Regions from separate parts of the Rhodococcoides fascians A25f genome, predicted to be linked through region 2. Evidence: riboswitches for the same ligand, from Rfam matches in the RefSeq annotation. Region 2 holds a riboswitch; the other holds the start of a gene.

Region 1 (10,870 bases), 2.1 Mb from region 2:
CCCTGCATCGACGTCGGCGCTCGAATACGACTGGAACGCAATGTGAGTCGTGGTGCTCCGAACGCCACGCACACGATTGATGTGTTTGGTGACGACGTCGGCGATCGAGGCATGGTCACGCACTTTGACGATGGCGATCAGATCGACATCCCCAGCGCACGAATAGACCTCCGTCACACCATCGACATCGGCAACGGCCTGCGCCGCCTCCGGAATCAAATCGGCCTCGGCGTCGATCAAGACGATGGCATTGATCATCTCTGCTCCTCATGCATCTCGAGCCCGATGTACGACGAGCTCCCACCCAACCCTAGTTCCACCGGTCTCTCCGCGGGCTCCACTCCTGCACTACCGGTCGTTCCGCGGGCTCCACTCCTGCACTACCGGTCGTTCCGCGGGCTCCACTCCTGCGCTACCGGTCATTCCGCGGGCTCCACTCCTGCCGCGCGGCTTCTCTCGCCGTTCGGCACCAGTCCTCCCACGAACCCGCAGAGCGTGCCGGGCTGCAGTAACCGCTGCTGGTGCGCACGATGCGAACCCCATCGGTGCGTAGCCAGGATGCGATGAGGCCGACCTCCTCCGGCGGTGCACCCCGAAGCGGCGTGGGATCGGGCATCACCGTCTCGGCGGACGCGGTGATGGCATCGACGACGGGCATCGGGTGCACTCCGCGGGGAGCGACCGCAGCACCGGCCAGACGGCCGAATCGCACCACGATCAACTCCCATCCTCCGTCCGCGGTCCGCCGCGCGGCCACCAGTTCGGCGATGGCGGCCACGGCCGCCGACCGATGCATCCGGCGTAGCGCCTCCACGGTGATCGCGATCCGGTCGCGCAGGCGCGCGGCAGTCTCGTAGAGCTCCCTGTCCGCGAGTTCGGCGACCCGCCGGCGCATGGAATAGAGGATCGCGTCGTCCTGGCCACACACGAGCGCAAGAAACTGCGCCGGTGCGCCGGAGTACTCGTCGGCCGTCATCGGCCCGGAGATCGCCGCTGGGCAGCCGCCGACGTCGGTTGCCGGGCAGTCGTCACCGTGCCGAACCGAACGAGCCAGCCGGCGGGTGCACGTGCGCAGACGGCAGAACTCCGCCACGAGCGCCGAAGCCTCTGCGGCGTCACCGCGAACCGGGAACGGTCCGAGACTGTTGGGCGTCGGCGTCCGGACTATCGACAGTCGTGGGAACGCCTCGTCGGTGAGGGTGATCCACCAGCCCTTCTTGGGAAACTTCGACCGGCGGTTGTACGGCGGGATGTGCGCCGAGAGCAGGCGCAGCTCTCTGACACCGGCTTCGAGTGCGTGCGCGCACTCGACGTGGTCGACACGCGTGGCCAGGGAGACCATCTCTTTCATCCGGCCCCTGGTCTCGGACCCGGTGAAGTAGTTGCGTACTCGGCGCTTGAGGTTGTTCGAGGTGCCGACGTACAAGACCTCGTCGGACGGGCCGCGGAAGAGATAGACGCCGGGCGTGCCGGGCAGGTGAGCGGCCAGCCCGCGTTTGGCGCGTTGGCCGGCCGACACCGCAGGAAGGTAGTCGACCAACTCGGCATAACTGTGAACGCCCTGATTGCCCACTCGTTCGATGAGGCCGTGCAGAACGTCGACCGTTGCACGGGCGTCGTCGAGCGCCCGGTGAGTCGGCCGGGTGCCGGATCGGAACAGTGTGGACAGCGCGGAGAGTTTGACCGAGGGTGCCTCGTCGCGCGTGAGTACCCGTCGAGCCAGCTTGACGGTGCACAACACCTGAAACCGGGGCCACGCTATGTCGAGACGACTGGCGGCGGCCTTGAGGAACCCGGTGTCGAAGCCCGCGTTGTGGGCCACCAGCACCGAGCCGCGGGCGAACTCGAGGAAACCGGGTAGCACTCGTTCTATCCGAGGCGCGCCGATCAGCATCGCCGACGTGATTCCGGTGAGTTCGACGATGTACGGGGGAATGGACCTGCCCGGATCGACGAGGGTGGCGAATTCGCCGAGAATTTCGCCTCCTCGAACCTTGACCGCACCGATCTCGGTGATGGCCTCCGTGTCTGCGCTGCCACCGGTGGTTTCGAGGTCGACGACGACGAACGTGGTCTCGTGCAGTGGGGTGTCCAGTTCGTCGAACGTCAGCTGGATGGGCAGGCTCACCGGGACGACGGTAGGTCCGACGTCCGACAAGAACGCGCATGGCGGCGTCGTCGGTGACCGTGTCGTCGCGCCCGGACCGTGAAGTGTCACGAAACCTGTCGGTGGCGCGCGCTACCTTTCGCTCGATCGGCTGATTCGGCCGCCTGAAACAGCAAAGAGACAAGGATCACAATGATCATCGACTGCAGTGACTGCCTGGTCCGTGACATCGCCTGCGCGGACTGCGTCGTGACGGTGCTTCTGGGGCCGCCGGGAATGCCATCGAGGTCGGACGGACGGTGGGTCGGACCACCCTCGCCGATAACGCTCGAGCAGGAGGAACTGGGTGCGATGGGTGTGCTCGCGGATGTCGGTCTCGTCCCTACGCTCAAGCTCGTGACGAACGCGGACGAGACCGCCGAAGTTCCGTCGTTACCGACTCGTGACGCAACGGGGGATCAGCGCGCTGGTTAGCGAAATTCGGGTCGATTTCGGTTGCGTCGGCGCGTTGGGGTCGACACAGGGGTATGCCATTTCGTAACCTTCCTGAGACCTTGCGGAGTCTCGCCAGTCCAAACCGGAGTGGCGTCGCAAGTCACCGCCTAATCGATCACTCGCGAGAGTGTTCGTACCGGGAACCCGATATCTACTGGGGTGAATCCCGCTGAGCCACCCACAGTGGCCGGTGGGTAGGGCTGCTCTTCCCAGCCCGAACCCGTCAGCTAACTCGGTCGGCGGACGATAGGAAGAAACGGAGCACCATCTTTCGTGGCGTCACAACTTTCCAACCGATCATTGCGGCGAGTTCTCGTAGCCGGAGCGCTCACGGCAGGCGTGGTCATTCTTCCCGCTGCACCCGCGATGGCGGCCCCCCTCACCATCCCCGGCGTCGGAACCTTCGAGATTCCCGACATCCCGGGCCTCCCTCCCCTCAACATTCCGGGTATCCCCGCACCGGGTGCGCCGCTGGCTCCCCAGGTCACGCCCGCAGCGAAGGCCGTTCAGGCTGCTGAGTCCAAGATCGGCGCTCCGTACGTGTACGGCGCCTCGGGTCCGGATTCGTTCGACTGCTCGGGTCTGATCCAGTGGGCATACAAGCAGGCCGGCGTCAGCCTGCCGCGCACGAGCTACGACCAGGCAGCCGCGGGCACACCGGTCTCGCGTGACAGCCTGATGCCCGGCGACGTCGTCTCGTTCTACGGCGGCTCGCACTCGGGTATGTACATCGGCGACGGCAACGTCGTGCACGCCTCCACGTCCGGCGTGCCGGTCAAGGTTGCTCCCGTGGACTCGATGCCGTTCGACGGTGCTCGTCGTTACTGATTCGAGCCGCAGACGTTCGCTGTGATCGACCGACAGGGTCGAGCCGTACCCCGGCTCGACCCTGTCGTCGTCTCCGGACACGGCATGCGACACGCCGGTCCGGTGGACAGCGGACGCCCCAGTTCGTAATCTGATCGAGACCTGGTCGATGTTTACTTTGTGACCTGTCACCGACGAACCCCATCGATTTCAGACGGTGTTCACCTCCGCGCCCGCAAGAGCATGGGTATGGTTCGTTTCCGGACTGCTAATCCAACCGTCGCCTCGTGAAGGCGACAGATGTAAGGACGGAGAGTCGCTTTCCGTGGCGATATCGAGATCAAACCGAGTGTGGCGGCTGGCCCGTAACTCGGTGGTTGCTGTCGCGTTGGCCGCAAGCATCGCCGTAATGCCGACGCAGACTGCGATCGCTCAACCGGGATTCGACTCGGCGTCCGACGCCCAGACCAAGCTTGCGGAGCTCTCCCGAGATTCCGAGCAGACGAACGAATCTCTGCACAACGCTCAGATCGACCTCGATGCCAAGACTGCGCAGCAGCTCGATGCCCAGGCCGCCGTCGATCGGAGCCGCGCCGCTCTCGACGCAGCGCAGGCGCAGTTGACTCAGCTCAAGCCGGCCATGGACAAGGTAGCCAACGTCAACTATCAGGGCGCGCGTACGAACCGCCTCTTCGCTGTCATGGTCAGCGACTCACCTCAGCAACTGCTCGACCAGATGTCGGCTCTCGATGTGATCTCGGCCGAGACCGCCGGCCAGGTCGCCCAGTTCCAGCAGGCGAGTTCGGATGCCGCAGCGGCCGAACAGGCGGCAACAACGGCCGCGGACCAAGCTCGTGTCGCGGCCGAGCAGGCCAAGGCGGTCAGTGACGATCTCCAGGCCAAACAGAGCGAACTGCAGGGCCAGATAGCCGAGGTGATGGCCGCCTACAGCGCGCTGTCGTCGTCCGAGCAGCTCTCTCTCGCTGGATCGGCATTGCCCGACGGTTTCGATCCCACGACGATTCTGCAGAATCTGACGCCAGGGTCGGGTACCAGCGCGTTGCAAGCAGGTCTGACGCAGATCGGTAAGCCGTACGTCTGGGGTGGAACAGGTCCGGACGGCTTCGATTGCTCGGGACTGGTGGTGTGGGCGTACAAGCAGGTGGGAAAGACGCTCCCTCGGTCGAGTCAGGCTCAGGCCGAAGGCGGTACCCCGGTGGATCAGAAAGATCTGCAGCCGGGAGATGTGGTGCTGTTCTATCCGGACGCTTCGCACGTCGGTATCTATGCAGGTAACGGCAACGTGTTGCACGCGTCGACGTTCGGGGTCCCCGTCAAGGTGCAGTCGATGGCATCGTTCCCGTACTACGGGGCGCGTCGATACTGAGGTGTGCCTCGACGATCGACGCATGCGCGTATGAGCGGGCCGAGCCAGCCCGCGGGCATCCGCCTCTTGGTCCGATCGGCGCGGCTTCGGTGGACGGCACTTGTTCTCGTCGCCGCAGTATCGCTCTCGGTGGTCGTCCTTCACAACGTCTACAGCACCGACGGTGAATCCCGAGCTGCGTCGATCGACACTTCTGTCGGCCAGGCCCCGCCGACCTACGATCAGCAGCGCCGCGCCGATGTGACCGTCCTTCTCGACCGATGGGCCGACGCAGTTCGCGCTGGAGACGTCGACGGTCTGCGGGCATTGATGGATCCGCGGGCCGATCCTGATTTCGTCGAGGCGCAAGTACGTCGGGCCGCGTCGGTTCCGGGCGTACCGTTCTCCGAATTCGGCTACGTCCTCGGCGACGACCCGGAAACACCGGTTCCTCCTTCGATTGCAGAGCCACTGGACGCCACCGACATCTGGGCACCGCCGGTGTATCTGCGCTACGCCGTGGCGGGGCCGGACGCGTCGCCGACGAGTCGGCCGGTCTCGCTCGTCGTAGCCGAGCGGGACGGTCGATGGCGGCTCGTCGACGATGCGGACCTGCCCGAGTATCGACGCCACACCTGGCGTGGGCCGTGGGACTTCGGATCGTTGACAACACGATCGGTTCCGACGGCTTCGGGGACATCGGTGGTCATGGGGCATCCGGACCGGGAGCAGTTCGTCGCTGCCCTGGCGGCCGAGCTCCCGTCGGCAATCGATGCAGTCACCGACTTCTGGGGAGACGACTGGGCGCGAGACGGTTTGGTATTCGTCGCATCCTCCGCGGAGGAGTTCGCCGAGCTGACCGGATCCGATCCGTCGACGGACGTGGCTGCGGTGACCGTGTCCGACGCGGTGGCAGGGGACGGTTCGCGTCCGACCGGCCAGCGGGTGGTGTTCGGTCCCGATGCCGCGGCCCGATTGACGCCGTTCACCGTTCGCTCGGTTCTGCGGCACGAGTTGACCCACGTGGCGGCCAGGGCGCGGACGGCGGACGGTACGGCCTTGTGGGTGGCGGAGGGGTTCGCCGACTACTCCGGGTACCGCAATTCCGGTGCCGATTTTTCGCAGCTCGCTCCTACCCTCGCCGCGATCGTGGCGTCGGGTGGACCGCCGACGGTGCTGCCGAAGGACGAGGATTTCGGTGCCGGAGGGGCACGGTCGAGTGTGGCCTACGAGTCGGCGTGGTCGGTGTTCGCTTTCGTGGCCGATCGGTACGGCGAGCCGACACTGCGCAGGCTGTACGAGGCGTTGGCGGCTGGACCTGCCTCGGACGGCTCCACCGAAGCCGCCTTCGCGTCGGTACTGGGATTGGACCGCACCCAGTTCGTCGCCTCGTGGGGCAACTGGGTGGCTGATCGGGCGCGCTGACCTCGAGCGCTACGGTTGACGCCATGCGTCGTACTCTTCTCGTGACGAACGACTTTCCGCCTCGCCCGGGTGGAATCCAGTCCTATCTGCACAGCTTCGCCTCGCAACTACCCGCAGACGAACTCGTGGTCTATGCACCGCGGTGGCGCGGAGACTCGCACGAGAAGTTCGATGCCAGGCAGCCGTTCGAGGTGATCCGGCATCCGACGACGCTGATGCTGCCGACTCCGCTCGTGGCGCGCCGGGCAGCTCGAATCCTGAAGTCGCATCGGTGCGACTCGGTGTGGTTCGGGGCGTCGGCTCCGTTGGCCGTGATGTCGTCGCACCTGCGCAAGGCTGGGGCAGAGCGCATCGTGGCCAGTACGCACGGTCACGAGGTCGGCTGGTCGATGGTGCCGGGCGGGCGGGCGACCCTACGCACGATCGGCGAGAACACCGATGTGGTGACCTACGTCAGCAAGTACACCCGGGGTCGGTTCAGCTCTGCGTTCGGTCGGACCGCAGCCCTCGAGCACCTGCCGCCCGGTGTCGATACGGATCGTTTCGTCCCCGACGACGCCGCGCGAGCGGAACTTCGCGCGCGCTACGGCCTCGGCGACCGCCCCACCGTTCTGTGTCTCTCGCGGCTCGTACCCCGTAAGGGACAGGACTTCCTGATCCGAGCGCTCCCGGGAATTCGGCGAGCCGTCGACGGTGCCGTTCTGGTGATCGTCGGAGGAGGGCCGTACGAGAAGACTCTGCGCGAGCTCGTTCGATCCACCGGAATGGAGCAGCACGTGGTGTTCACCGGCACGGTGCCGTCCGCGGAGCTCGCCGCCCACCACACCATCGCCGACGTGTTCGCCATGCCGAGCCGCACCCGTGGCGCGGGTCTCGACGTGGAGGGCCTCGGAATCGTCTACCTCGAAGCGTCTTCCTGCGGTGTGCCCGTCGTAGCCGGAACGTCCGGGGGTGCGCCGGAAGCTGTGCAGCACAACAAGACCGGGCTCGTGGTCGACGGAACGTCGGTCTCGTGCATCACCGATGCGATCGTGCGAATCCTGTCCGATCGCGCGCTGGCAACGCAGATGGGCAACGCCGGCCGTGCATGGGTCGACGCCGAGTGGCGTTGGGACGTGCTGACGGAGAAGTTGCGATCGTTGATCTAGCGTCCGTAGTTCGAGGCCGTTGGCCTCACCGGGCGTAGATGGATTCGATCTCGTCGGCGTACGTCTTGGTGATGACGTTGCGCTTGAGCTTCATCGTCGGGGTCAGCTCGCCACTTTCCTCCGAGAAATCCTGGGGGAGCAGTCGATATTTCTTGATGGACTCCGCGTGCGAGACGGACTTGTTGGCGTCGGCGACGGCAGCGTCGATCTCGGCGACGAGATCGGGGTCCTTCTGCAGATCCGCCGCCGTGGCGTCGGCGGCCTTGCCGTGCGCGGACTTCCACCGATCGAACGCCTCCGGGTCGAGAGTGATGAGCGCCCCGATGAACGGTTTCTGATCGCCTACGACAACAGCCTGGCTGATCAGAGCGCCCGCACGAAGTCGGTCCTCCAAACCGGCGGGCGAGACGTTCTTGCCGCCGGCCGTGACGATCAATTCCTTCTTGCGTCCGGAGATCGTGATGTACCCGTCGTCGTCGACGCTGCCGAGATCTCCAGTGCGGAACCAACCGTCGTCCAGTGATTCGGCGGTTGCCTCCTCGTTGCGCCAGTAACCGTCGAACACCACCGGCCCGCGTAGTTGAATTTCTCCGTCTTCAGCGATGCGAACGGTGTTGCCGGGCAACGGACGCCCGACACTGCCCACGCGTTGGAAGCCGATGGTGTTGACGGCGAAGGCAGCGGTGGTTTCGGTCAGCCCGTAGCCCTCGTAGATCGTCACGCCGATGCCCCGGTAGAAGTGGCCGAGCCGGCTACCGAGTGGAGCGCCACCGGAGATGGCCAGTTCGCATTTGCCTCCGAGCGCCGCACGCAGCTTGCCGTAGACCAACTTGTCGAACACGGTGTGCTTGGCGCGCAACACGATTCCTGGCCCGCCGGTGTCCTGCGCCTCGCTCCATTCCACCGCGCATTCGGTGGCCAGATCGAAGATCTTGCCCTTGCCGTCGGCATGCGCCTTCTGCTTCGCGGTGTTGAAGACCTTCTCGAACACTCGCGGCACCGAGAGGATGAAATCCGGCTGGAACGTTCCGAACGTCGCGACGAGATTCGGGATGTCGTTGGTGTGACCGAGCGTGACCCCGGCGTCGAACGACGCGATACTCACCGCCCGTGCGAGTACATGGGCCAGCGGTAGGAACATCAGGGTGCTTCGGCCCTGCGTCATCAGGGACTTCAGCGACGTCTCGCGAATACCGAGAGACTCCGCCAGCAGATTGGCGTGGGTCAGTTGGACGCCTTTGGGGCGACCGGTGGTGCCCGAGGTGTAGATCAACGTAGCCGGATCGGACGAGCTCAATGCCGAAACCCGTCGGTGCACAGAGTCCTCGGTGACATCTGCGCCCCCGTCGATCAGTGCCTGCACCGCGTCGGTTTCGGTGTCGGCCGACTCGATCACGAACGTCCGACGCACGGACTGTGCCGCTGCCACAACATCTTTCGATTCCTGCACGTGCGCGTCGTTCTCGAGCACGAGCAGTACCGGCTCGGCATCTTCGAGAATCCACTCGACCTGCCCGGCGGAGGATGTCTCGTAGATCGGCACGGTCACCCCGCCCGCGGCCCAGATCGCATAGTCGACGACAGACCACTCGAATCGCGTCGACGACATCAATGCAACTCGATCACCCTGTTCGATGCCTGCCGCAATCAGACCTCGCGCCACCCCCACGACCAGTCGCTCGAACTCGGCCGCGGTGACGTCGGTCCAACTGCCGTCCACGAGGCGGCGGAACACGACGGCATCGGGCGTGTTGCGAGCACGGAGGAAGACGGTGTCGACAGCCGAGTCGGTGTCCTCGATGGCGTACTTTGCGGCGGCGGTGTACTCGCGCACGGGATTACCTCCGGATAGAACTGGGAGAACGAAAGTCGATAGCTCGGCTTCACAGATACTCTAGACCCGGCTCGAGGACGCGTGAATGCGCCTCGAGTGGAGCCTGCAGGAACGAGCCGTAAAAGAGGTGACGTGCGCGGCCTGCGACCGGATATGTGAAGCTCTGTCGATGAGCAGTATTCAAGTTGCGGACCAGACATTCGTGGCCGCCCCCGGGGAACGGGTGGCGCAGGCGTTCGCCTCACCCGAGCGGTGGCGTCGGTGGTGGCCGGATCTGAACCTGACCATCACCGAGGACCGGGGTGAGAAGGGGATCCGCTGGGCGGTGCGCGGCGGTGTTGTCGGAACGATGGAACTGTGGCTCGAGCCCGCGCTGGACGGAGTCGTCGTGCACTACTTCTTGCATGCGGAGCCCTCCGGTTCCGGCGAGATCGCGTCGCAGCAGCATGCTCGTCGGGTGGCGGGCCGTGCCATGACCTTCGAGCTCAAACGCGAGCTGGAGGCCGGTCGGTCTGCGGGTGAGGCACCGAGCCACGTAGCGTCGAGTTCAGCTCGCGATTGAACCGCGCGGTACGGTCGGCCGGTTCGCGATTGTGCGTCCGCGGATCGATCGTGTGAGATAGATCTGCCCCTGTTCCACGGCTCAACAGCGAACGAATCGATCGAAGTACCCGAGAGGAAGCGGACGAGAAGTCATGGCGGAGAAAACCCAGAGATCGATCGTCGTCGAAGCCCCGCCGAACCAGGTCATGGACGTCATCGCCGATTTCGACGCGTACCCCACGTGGGTCTCGGCCGCGAAGTCCGTCGAGGTACTGGACGTCGATGCGGACGGACGCGGTAAGCGCGTGAAGTTCGTGCTCGACGCCGGGATGGTGAAGGACACCTACGAACTCGAGTACGACTGGGCCGCCGACGGCAGCTCCGTGTCGTGGAACCTCGTATCGGGTGAAATGCAGAAGTCGCAGAAGGGCTCGTACACGCTGCGCGAAACCGGCAGCGGCACCGACGTGACGTACGAGCTCACCGTGGACCTGAACATCCCGATGATCGGCCTGTTCAAGCGCAAGGCAGAGAAGGTCATCACCGACACTGCACTCAAGGAATTGAAGAAGCGGGTCGAAGGCTGAGCGAAGCTCGCACCGAACCCCGCACCACGGTGATGCTGTTCCTCGGCAAAGGTGGTGCGGGGAAAACCACGCTGGCGGCGGCGTCGGGCCTGCGACTGGCGAAGGCCGGCCAGCGGGTGTTGATTGCCTCCGTGGATCAGGCACAGTCGCTCGTCGACGCGTTTTCGGGCCTGCCCGACGGCGCTGTCGACGACGAGTCCGTGGAGCTGTCCCGAGTCCGATCCGTCACGGCGGGCCTCGACATCGTCGAGATCGACACGCTGAGACTGCTCGAGGCGCGGTATCGAAGCCTCGGTTCCGTGGTGGCCATGGCGTCGGCGGGCCACGAGCACGGGGTGAGCTTCGGGGCGATAGAGCCGGAGGAACTACTGGGCTTTCCGGGAATCGAAGAGTTGCTGGGGATGCACGAGATCTGTCGTCTGGTGGACGAAGGTCGCTGGGACACAGTGATAGTGGACATGCCTGCATCGGCCGATGCGTTGAGAACTCTGCAGTTGCCCGACACCGTGGCCGCGTATGTGGAGCGGATCTGGCCGCACCACGATCGGATGGTGGCCG
Region 2 (10,870 bases):
CGACTCGATGCCCGACCATCCAGTCCAGCACTGTCGCGTCAAAGCCCACGAGGTCGCTCCCAACTCGCCGCACAATGGACGGTTCCGTCTGCGGTAACCCATAACGGCACGGCGTGGTCACCACTGACGTCCCCGGTCGATCGGACCACCAGTTCCCGGTGCACCACCACCCCTCCTGATGGCAGCGGCAATCCCATTACTGCACAGGCCAATACCGCTCCAGGTTCGCGGTCCCAGGAGCTGACACGTCCGACTCCGAGCACTTCTCCGCTGATCGCCTCCGACGCAGGCCTGATGTCGAGAACGTCCGCCAGAGCGGCCGCGGTGGAGATGTCCGAGAGAACTGCAACCTCCGGCGGTACGACGCTTGCCAGCCACGGCGTGTCGATCACCAACGCGTCCGACGCGTCGATGACTGCTCCGCCGAGAGTGCGAACTCGATCCGGTGGATCGATGTCGGCGACGTCGATGCGCCCGTCGACAACCGCGGTCGCGATCAGCGTGTGGGTACGTGCGATCACCGCGGGACTCGGATGCCGCTGCGGATCCGACAGAGCCTGCAGCAGTACACGAGCTGTCTCGACGCTCTCGCACTTCGGCGCAGCGAGCACCGCCTCCAGCTCGTCGGCGCGCGGGTGATCCAGCGGATCGAGCAGGCCTGCGAAAGTCTCGTCGGACGGCGCACGGAACGCACTCAGGGGCACCCTCTGCATTCGCGCATGACGCCTGAGCCACCACGCGGTGTAGCCGTCCCGATCGGTCAGAGCCGCACGGGTATTGGGATCGTCGAGCAGAACGGTCAAGGCCTCGGACCAGGCGTCCGACCGAACGAGATCGAGATCTCGGACTGCGAGCAGCGTGTCCGGTTCCGCGGACAGGCCGGACCACCACGCAGGCTCGTCGTCGAGGTCGTGATCCGGCCCGGTCGGCAGCTCGTCGCGTACCACCGAGAAACCCCACCCGACGCCCACCGCACGCAGAGCCCGCTCACCGAACCTCGTCACCACCGCAGGCGCGAGTACGCCGAACGGTGAATCCTGCACCAGCAGATCCGCCAACGGCGCTCCGGGAAGCAACAATTCGTCGGCACTGCGCAGCTCGCCGTGCTCGTCTTCGAGTGGCAGGCCACCGATCCAGCCAGGCAGCCCACCCGCCTCCGCAGCCAGGGCGAGAACGGCATTCACCAAAGTCTCGACGTCGTCGTGGCTGTCCCAGTCGAGATCGTCGAGTGCCGCCTCGAGGGCCGGGTCCGTCAGCAATTCGAATGCGGTTGCCGCGCGGGCACCGAGCCGCGTCAGCAGCGGACTCACTGCATCCGGATGCACCAGACGCACCCAGGTCACCGCTGTCGAGGCGTCGGAGCCGATCACCGTTGTTCGCGCACCGGTCACCGTGCGGCCGTCTGCCAGCGGAACAGGCAGGGCAGCAAGCTCTTCCGCAGCAACACCGTCGACGACGAGGGGTGTCAACGCGTCGTACAGCTGCTGCCACCACCGCGGCTCGCGATCCAGACCACCGAGCATCTCCGCCAGCCCGGCCGATCCGATCCGGTGCACCCCCACTGCCGAGAGCGCCGACGCGTGGCGCGCTCCCGACAGCGTCGCATCGACCAGATCGGGTACGACGTCGATCAGCACCGAAGCGAGTTCCTCGGAGGCGTCCGCGACGACATTCGACCGCTCGGGCACGAGGTTGCGTCCGCGCGCACCGGGAAGCCATGGTGCGCTGGACAATCGGCGGAAGATCAGCTCTCGCAACTGCCCATCGACCTCGCTTCGAGCGAATCCGACCTCGGGCACGAACGGCACCCGCGACGACGCAGGAAGTGACGCCACGAAATCCGCGTACCCGCGTGCCACCGCATCGAACGAGACACCCGGCAGCACGCGCCGCCGGTCCGGCTGCATCGGCACATCGGCAATCACCAACGCGGGCAACGACAACAGCTCGTCCGATCGGGTGGGAGCCCGCAACACGTCGGGTGACGCAGGAACGGGTAGACCGTCGACAACGGGAGCCAGCCAGCGCGCGGCAGGGGTGGTGAACTGTCGCCATGTTCGCGATCCGATCGCGATGTCGGCACTCCGGGCGTCGAGTGCTGTTCTGACGCAGTCGATCACAACGCCCTCGATCTCGATCGAGTCCAGCGCTTCGAGTTCGAGAAGCAAATCCACGGCCTCGTCCGCATATCCGGAGCCAAAGGACTCCGCGTCCGGATCCGTTCGCGGCGTCAACACGATCTCGGTGTCGAACCCCGCACCGGGCGGTTCCGCCACCGGCCACGCCAACCTCAGTACCGGCACACCCGCCTCGGGCATGGCCATGCCGCGCTCGCGCAGCGCAGCCGAGGTGCGCCGCGCACTGAACAGCACACCGCCGCCCAGCGATCGCACCTCGATCTCGTCGGACACCGAGCGCACCGCGGTGAAACCGACTCCGAACTGCCCGACGCCTCCATCTGCAGCAGTCTTGGCCGACGCTCTCAGGGCCGTCAGTGCATGTACACCCGAAACATCGAGCGCAGCACCGGTATTGGCGATGTGAATGGAACCGGCGTCGTCGGTCCACACGGCCAATCGACCCGACACACCCGCCCGCGACGCCGCGTCTGCAGCGTTCTGCGCGAGCTCGGTCAAGAGCCGGTCGCGGTAGCCTCCGCGCACCAGATCCGACTCGGACGCCGAATCCTCACGAAGCCGCGTGGGCGACGAGGCCCAGGCCGCGAGAATCGACTCGCGCAGCGACCCGGTATCGAACGGGTCGATCAGCTCGGAGATACCGAATCCTCTTCGTGCACAGTCTCATCGGCCGCCTCGGGTTCCGCCGACTCGCTCGATACCGGAGCCGTTTCACCGGCCGGTACCTCTGCTTCCCGAACTGCCTCCACCTGCACGGCCTCTGCCTCTGCCGGCGCTTCGGTTGCCTCGGTCGGTCCGTCGGACCCGTCCACACTGTCGGTGGTCTCGTCCGCAGAAACGGCCTCGAGCGGAAGACTTGTCTCGACCGGAGGCGTCGGCGCTACGGTGACGTCGAGAGCCGCGTCGTCGTACGGCTCGAATTGCGGTGATCCTGCTCCGGTGGGCAGTTCGGTATCGGAGTGCGCACCGCAGCCGTACTCGGCATGCACCACGCGCCCGTCGGCGGCGAATTCGTTGCCGCACACTCCGAATGCGGCAGACAACGATCCGGCGATGGGCAGGTAGAAGCCGCAGAGCCCACACGTCGACGGCGCAGCCTTGGCCATCTCGGCATCGGGACCGAAATCGCCGTCGTGCCAGCGTTGGGCGGCGTCGAGACGCCCTTCGAGGCTGGTGACCTTCGTTCGACCGAGACCGATCTCGCCGGCAACGTCGTCGATGGCGGGATCACCGGAGCTGACGTAGCCCGGCACGAGTCGTGGGTCGTCCTGTCGCGGAGACAGCAGATCGCCAGGTCCCAGATCACCGGGACGGATACGTTCGTCCCAGGGCACCCAGGACGGTGCCACCAGAGCGTCGGGGCCCGGCAGCAGAACCAACTCGCTGACCGTGGCGCGGTCGGCGTCCTCCGGGGCCGCGACCACAACGGCCCACTGCCACCCTCGGTAGCCCTCGAGATCGCTGGCGAACCGGTGAGTGGCCGCGCTGGCGTCCTCGACGGTGACCCCGAGATACTCGCCGACACCTCCCTCTCCCAGGTCGAGCAGAGCCTGCCGCGCGAGGTCCACGGCATCGGCCAAGACGGGGCGGATGGAATCGAGCTCTGGAGAAGATACGAAACTCACACATTCAGTTTGCCGCATCGACTCGGTGACGCCCAGTTCGGGCTGCCATCATGGATGCAATGACCGTCCGCGCTCGCACCTTCGCCGCCGTCCTGACCTCTGCACTCGCGGTCACCGCGTGCTCGTCGACATCGGGATCGACGACCGCAGCTCCGACGACCTCGGACTCGGTGCCGACCCTGACTGCAGACGTCGTGCGCGAATACGACCGCGGCGACGACGCGTTCACTCAGGGATTCGAGATCGACGGTGACGTGCTCTACGAGGGCACCGGGCTGGAAGGCTCGTCGTTCGTCAGGCGCACCTCACTCGAGAACATGACCGAGCTGGAGCGGGTAGATCTGCCGTCCGACCTGTTCGGCGAAGGGATCACCGTCGACGGGGACACCCTGTGGCAGATCACCTGGCAAGACGGAGTCGCCATCGCTCGCGACCGGGACACCCTGACCGAACAGCGTCGAGTGAACTACGACGGCGAAGGCTGGGGACTCTGTACCGAGGGCCGCGGAACATCGGGTCGAGGAACACCCGACGACCGCCTCGTCATGAGCGACGGCACATCCACCCTGACCTTCCGCGACCCCACCTCTTTCGACGCAGTCGACACGGTGGACGTCACACTCGACGGCAATCCCGTGGAACGCCTCAACGAGCTCGAATGCGCCGAGGACGGCTCGATCTACGCCAATGTGTGGCAGACATTCGACATCATGCGCATCGACCCCGACACCGGGAAGGTGACAGCCGTCATCGACGGCACACCGCTGTGGAATTCGATGTCTGCCGCCGATCGAGGCGGAGCCGACGTCTTCAACGGCATCGCACAGATCCCGGGTACCGACCGATTCCTCGTGACCGGCAAATTCTGGCCCAAGATCTTCGAGGTGCGATTCACCGATACCGCGCCCGTAGGACAGAATTGACCCCGTGACCGATCCCCGTCTCCCCCACACCCCACCGGGTGCGGACGACCCCGAACAGAACGGCGTGTCCGGTCACTCCGCAGGCTCCGCTCCTGATCACTCGGATCATCCGGGTCTGGCCAACTACCCGCCCGCACCTGCTCACTCCGCCCGCGTTCCGAGTCGCCGCGAACCGCTGCCGCCGCTGCATCCGCCTCGAACCGAGAAGATCACCGCTCCGCGTGGCCGGACCGGCGCTCGCAAGCCCCCGCCGATGCCGAAGAAGCTGACCGTCACTCGCGTTGCCGCCATGCGCGGCCGCGAGCTCACCGGCAAGGGCATCGCGTCGTTCCAGCGAGCTGCGAAAGCCGACGGTGCGGACAAGTCCGGGCTGACGGCACTGACCTACGCGACCATGGCCAACTTCGCGTCGGACGCGGCGTTGGCGATCGCCTTGGCCAACACACTGTTCTTCTCTGCGGCCACCGGTGAGGACAAGACCAAGGTCGCGCTCTATCTCGTCATCACCATCGCGCCGTTCGCGCTGATCGCACCGTTGATCGGGCCGCTGCTGGACCGCCTTCAACACGGTCGACGCATCGCGCTGGCCACATCGTTCGGGTTGCGCACCGTGCTGGCTGTAGTGCTGGTGTTCAACTTCGACAGTTGGGTGCTGTACCCCGCCGCGCTCGGCATGCTCGTACTCAGCAAGTCCTTTGCAGTCCTCAAGAGCGCGGTGACGCCGCGAGTGTTACCGCCGGAGATCGACCTCGTCCGCGTCAATTCTCGGCTCACCGTCTTCGGTCTGCTGGGTGGCACCATCGCGGCAGGGGCCGTCGCCGGCGGCATCGCGTTCTTCGCAGGCTCACCCGGCGCGCTGTGGTTCGTCGCCGCGATCACCGTGCTCGGCGGCTACCTCAGCATGCAGATCCCGTCCTGGGTCGAGATCACCGAGGGTGAAGTGCCTGCCACCCTGAGCTACCACGCCGACCAGCACAGCGGCAACGACTTCGCCGGAAGCAGTGCCCCGACGGAGAATCTGCGCCGCACGCCGCCGAGCAACACGAAGAACCGCAGACAGCCCCTGGGACGGGCCGTCATCGTGGGACTGTGGGGAAACGGCACCATCCGCATCCTCACTGGCTTCCTGACGCTCTACATCGCGTTCGTTGCAAAATCCCGCACCGAACACGAGCCGCTGCAGCAGGCCGCGATGCTCGGACTCGTCGGAGCCGCCGCCGGTCTCGGCAACTTCGCGGGCAACGCGCTCGGTGCCAGGATCAAGCTCGGCCGGCCGTCGTTGGTCGTCCTACGGTGCACCATCGCGGTGACGGTAGTGGCAGTCGTCGCTGCTATCACCGACAGCCTGCTCACCGCAGCCGTGGCAGCACTGGTGGCGTCGAGTGCCAGCGCGCTGGCCAAGGTCTCCCTCGACGCGTCGCTGCAGGCCGATCTGCCGCCGGAATCGATCGCGTCGGGATTCGGCCGATCGGAAACCGTCATGCAGTTGTGCTGGGTTCTGGGCGGCACACTCGGGGTGCTGCTCCCCACCGAATACTGGCTCGGTTTCACCGTCGTGTCGGTGTTGCTTACGATCGGCCTCGTGCAGACCTTCCTCACCTACCGCGGCAGATCGCTCCTACCCGGCTTCGGCGGCAACCGCCCCGATCACGTCGAACAAGAAATGTCCGACGGCTCCTTCGGCGAAAACGTGACCAAGTGAATCTCGCTCCCCGCACCAAGAAGATCGCGGCGATCATCGTCGCCGGTCTCGTCGTCATCGCCGTCGCATTCGCTGCGGTGCTCGCCCTGCTGATCGGGAGAGCACCGGAGAAGGAACCGACCGTCACCGCGTACGCCAACGGTCGCGCCGTCGTGGTGGAGCCGTATCTGTACTGCGCTGTCAGCGACCCGCTGTGCACCAACGTCGGTGAGACCGCCGAGATTCAGGTGGGCAACGCCAGGACGGTGCAGCTCTCGCTGCCCGCCCCCATCTACTCGGCCCCGTGGGTGCTCGCCGTGGTCTACGGCGACGACAGTGGCGACGTGGTGGAGAACACCGAGTTCAACGAGCCGGACACCAAGCTCAGCGTCACGGTTCCCACGAAGGACGACAGCAACCGGACGCTGCTCGGTATCGAGGTGCGCTTGCCCACCGGCATCATCGACACCGATACCAATCAGGAAGGGTTCGTCAGCCACGCCATCTGGTCGATCGGCACCCGCCCGTAGGTTCGGTGGATGTCAGCTGTCGAGCTCGCGGGCGACGGCCCGAACGACCTCGGAGATTCGCTGCGCGATCTTGCGATCGGGGTACTTGCCTTTACGGAGTTCGGGCTGCACCGTCGCCTCGAGCAGTGTGATCATGTCCTCGACCATCCCGTGCAGCTCGTCGGGTGTGTGCTTGCGCTCGACGGGCTCACGGCGGGTGCTGCCGGTGTTCTGCCGCACGGACGGTGCAGGCTCGAGCACCTTCAAGCTCAGCGCCTGTGGTCCACGACGGCCCGCTGCCATGCCGAACTCGACGCGCTGACCGGCTTTGAGGCCCTCGACGCCCTCCGGCAACGCCGACGAACGCACGTAGACGTCCTCGCCTTCCTCCTGAGAGAGGAATCCGAATCCCTTGTCGACGTCGTACCACTTCACCTTGCCGGTCGGCACTGAGCTCACCCGTTCATCTGTTGCTGTCGGTAGTTTCGTTGGTCGCGGGCCCGATGTTCGGACCTGCGGTCTGCACAAATTTCGCGTCCCACGAGAACGTAGGACGCGAATACACCAGTCTAGCGCGGTGAGTACCGATGAAGCATTCGAGTTCTTCGCACCCCGCACTTCGCACTACCGTGGTGCACGTGGACACACCGACCCGTAAGAGCAGCACCGTTCTGCTGCGCATCGCGCTCGCACTGTTCGCGATAGGCCTCGTCGCCATCGTCGCGATCCTGCTGTTTCCGATCTTCTCCGACTCCAAGCCCCCGCTGAGCCTGTATCTGACGGCCATGTTCTCGGCACCGGCCGGGTTCGTGCTGGCTTTGGTGTACGCGCTGGCGTCCGGACGGCGGGCTCGGTAGATCATGCGATTGATTCTGAACATCATCTGGCTGGTCTTCGGTGGGCTGTGGCTGGCCATCGGTTACTTCTTCGCCGGCCTTCTGCTGTGCATCCTGATCGTGACCATCCCGTTCGGCATCGCGTCGTTCCGTATCGGTGTGTACGCGCTGTGGCCGTTCGGGTCGACCATCGTCGACAAGCCAGGATCCGGGTCCGGCGCGCTCGTCGGGAACGTGCTCTGGTTGATCCTCGCCGGCTGGTGGTTGGCGCTGACTCATGTGGTCACCGCTGTCGCCATGGCGATCACCATCATCGGCATTCCACTCGCGATCGCGAACCTGAAGTTGATCCCCGTATCTCTGATGCCCCTCGGCAAAGACATCGTTGCCGTTCGGTGACTTTCCGGACGACTCTCACCTCCTGTGACTTCCATCACATAACGCTGAGGTAACAGGCCGGCAACGGACCGGGGTTCACTGCCCGCAACGCCCACTAGCTGGGCGGACGCGAGAGGCCCGAAAGAGGTACGAAATGTGCTCGGGACGACGCCGCGAAATCGACAGTTACCAAATAGTGACGTAAGCCGGGAATTTCAGTACGGTCAGCAGCGGCCGGAAAGTTCGGCCGAACTCCGGTCCGCAGCGCCAAACCTCGTCCCGCGGATACCGGAACACCCTCGACGATCACCCAGGGGACGAGGACGGGGGACCCACGTCCTCCACGGACAACCGGGAAGTTGTCGCAACTCACGAAGTTGCACCGACTTCCCTTGGGGTGAAGCCCAATTGCCCATTCGAGACGAATGAGCGAAAAGGCCGGGCTACCTCTCAGCCCGAACCCGACAGCTGACCTCGCAGGCGCGTGTGGAGAGGATTTCAACTCGTATGAGCGGACGTCATCGCAAGCCGAGCACCACTGGCAAGACCGTCGCGAAGGTTGCTGTCACCGGAGCCATCATGGGCACCGCGGGCATCGCCTTCACCGGCACCGCGAACGCGGCACCGGATTCCGACTGGGATCGCCTTGCACAGTGTGAAGCCGGCGGCAACTGGGGCATCAACACCGGCAACGGCTTCCAGGGCGGGTTGCAGTTCTCCCCCAGCACCTGGAACGCACACGGCGGCCAGCAGTACGCAGCCACGGCCAACCAGGCCAGCCGCGAAGAGCAGATCGCAGTCGCAGAGAAGGTCCTCGACTCGCAGGGCTGGGGCGCATGGCCGTCCTGCTCCTCGAGCCTCGGCCTGAGCAGCGCGCCTACCGAGCGCAGCGTTCCGGTCACCCCCAAGGCACCGGAAGTTCCCGCACTTCCCGACCTGTCGTCCATCCCGGCAGTCGACAGCTCGGCCGAGGTCGTCGACGGCATCGTCACCGCTGTCCAGAACCTCACCAACGATCCGGCGATCGCCTCGTTCGTCCAGAACGCAGCGCAGGGCATCCAGCTCGATCCGCAGGTCGTGAACTTTTACCAGGCCAACAAGGCATTCCTGCCCCAGTAAGCGCCCGCGACGGTTCGCATCTCGTACGAAAAAAGCCCCCGACATCGTCGGGGGCTTTTTCGTACTGCGTGGCCTTTGCTAGCGGTTGACCACGGTCACCGGGTGCGCGTAGGGCAGGTCTTCGACGGGCAGCGGGAACTCGGTGTCCTCGCCGAAGGGCGACAAGCCACCCGATCGAGCGGACGAGAGTTCGGTCACCGCGTGGTCACCGCGAGCGGTTTCCGGCCAGCCTGGATCGACATAGGGCTTCTTCGACTTGTTCACCATGCGCCTATTTTGACACCTGCCCTGCGGCGAGCACCAGCCCAGGTCTCTAATCTGATAGACGATGACCGACACGACTGCGCACCGACACACCGACACGCCCCCTGATCTACCTCAGTGGATCGCAGCTCGCTCCGACGCCGAGCTGATCAAGGCCATGTCGTTGCGCCCGGATCTGACCGCGCCGCCGCCCGCATCGCTGGCCGTACTCGCCGGACGGGCCGAGCAACGACGGTCGATTCTGCACACCGCGGACACCCTCGACACACTCGCCTTGACCGTCCTCGAGATCCTCGCCATCGAGGAGGCCTACGAACGGCCCGTCACTCGCGCTGCACTACTGGCCGTCGTGGCCAAACGCGCACCGGCCAAGAGCGTCGACAAAGCGCTGGCCCAGCTCCGCGAGCGGTTGCTGGTGTGGGGCGACGCGTCCGGCCTCCGGATCAGCGCGACCGCCGCGGACGCCGTGCCGTGGCGCATCGGACGCGCGCTCGATCCGGTCGACAATCTCACCGAGTCGCACATCACCGCAGCTCTCGCCGAACTCGGCGAGGGGGAACGCAATCTGCTCGACACTCTCGCCAGATCGTCCCCGACCGGCCGCACCCGAGACGCGGCACCGGGCACTCCGCCGGACCGGCCGGTCCAGAAGCTGCTCGCCGCCGGCCTGCTGATCTGGTTGGACGAGCAAACCGTCGAACTGCCCGTCCAGGTGGGGCAGATTCTGCGCGGCGAGCCGATGTCCGATCCACGGTCGCTCGCCGAGCCGAAGCTCGCCACCAGGACACAGTCGCTCACCGACGTCGATGCCGCTGCCGCAGGCGAGGCCCTCGAACTGGGTAGGCACTGCGTCCTGATCATCGAAGCCCTCTCCGCGTCGCCTGCTCCTGCTCTCAAGGCCGGCGGACTGGGCGTGCGCGAGCTCCGCAAGATCACCAAGGCGACCGGCCTCGACGAGGACCGAGTCAGCATCCTCGTCGAACTGCTGGCGGCAGCGCATCTGATCTCCAGCGGAACACCGGACCCGGTTCCCGCGTCCGACACCGGCGACGACTACTGGGCTCCCACACCGGCGGTCGACGCCTGGCTCACCGCTGCCCCGGCGGCCCGCTGGCACACGCTCGCCTCCGCCTGGCTCGAGGTGCCGCGGGCGCCGTGGGTCATCGGGATGCGTGACCCCAACGACAAGCCCATCGCCGCCCTGTCCGAGGAAGTTCGCTCTCCGGCAGCACCGCGGGATCGACGGATGATCCTGGAACTGCTCACCGAACTCGGCAGCGGACACTCGGCCCAGCCGGCGGATCTCGCCCGGATCCTGGCGTGGCGTCGTCCCCGATGGTCCGGACGCTTCGGCGTCACACCCGTCGGACACGTCGTCGCCGAAGCAACCGCACTGG

Evidence for each region. A riboswitch is a leader RNA that binds a small molecule or an ion and turns the genes downstream of it on or off. The one in region 2 is predicted to bind cyclic di-AMP.
Region 1: another riboswitch for cyclic di-AMP. It lies ahead of BH93_RS11950 (C40 family peptidase); the one in region 2 lies ahead of BH93_RS21500 (transglycosylase family protein).

The regions. Positions count from the first base shown of each region.
Region 1 is NZ_CP049744.1:2,501,485-2,512,354, forward strand. Features, by position in the region: gene BH93_RS11935 (Lrp/AsnC family transcriptional regulator) at 1-258, opposite strand, end outside; gene BH93_RS11940 (DEDD exonuclease domain-containing protein) at 413-2,128, opposite strand; gene BH93_RS11945 (hypothetical protein) at 2,300-2,581, shown strand; cyclic di-AMP (ydaO/yuaA leader) riboswitch at 2,697-2,859, shown strand; gene BH93_RS11950 (C40 family peptidase) at 2,876-3,430, shown strand; gene BH93_RS11955 (NlpC/P60 family protein) at 3,819-4,796, shown strand; gene BH93_RS11960 (hypothetical protein) at 4,827-6,200, shown strand; gene BH93_RS11965 (glycosyltransferase family 4 protein) at 6,224-7,348, shown strand; gene BH93_RS11970 (AMP-dependent synthetase/ligase) at 7,374-9,182, opposite strand; gene BH93_RS11975 (hypothetical protein) at 9,352-9,744, shown strand; gene BH93_RS11980 (SRPBCC family protein) at 9,878-10,312, shown strand; gene BH93_RS11985 (ArsA family ATPase) at 10,345-10,870, shown strand, end outside.
Region 2 is NZ_CP049744.1:4,573,970-4,584,839, forward strand. Features, by position in the region: gene BH93_RS21455 (phosphatase PAP2 family protein) at 1-49, opposite strand, end outside; gene BH93_RS21460 (sacsin N-terminal ATP-binding-like domain-containing protein) at 39-2,768, opposite strand; gene BH93_RS21465 (DUF3027 domain-containing protein) at 2,765-3,781, opposite strand; gene BH93_RS21470 (glutaminyl-peptide cyclotransferase) at 3,823-4,686, shown strand; gene BH93_RS21475 (MFS transporter) at 4,691-6,388, shown strand; gene BH93_RS21480 (DUF2771 family protein) at 6,385-6,897, shown strand; gene BH93_RS21485 (cold-shock protein) at 6,910-7,326, opposite strand; gene BH93_RS21490 (hypothetical protein) at 7,515-7,733, shown strand; gene BH93_RS21495 (YccF domain-containing protein) at 7,737-8,111, shown strand; cyclic di-AMP (ydaO/yuaA leader) riboswitch at 8,388-8,589, shown strand; gene BH93_RS21500 (transglycosylase family protein) at 8,598-9,209, shown strand; gene BH93_RS21505 (hypothetical protein) at 9,288-9,476, opposite strand; gene BH93_RS21510 (helicase-associated domain-containing protein) at 9,538-10,870, shown strand, end outside.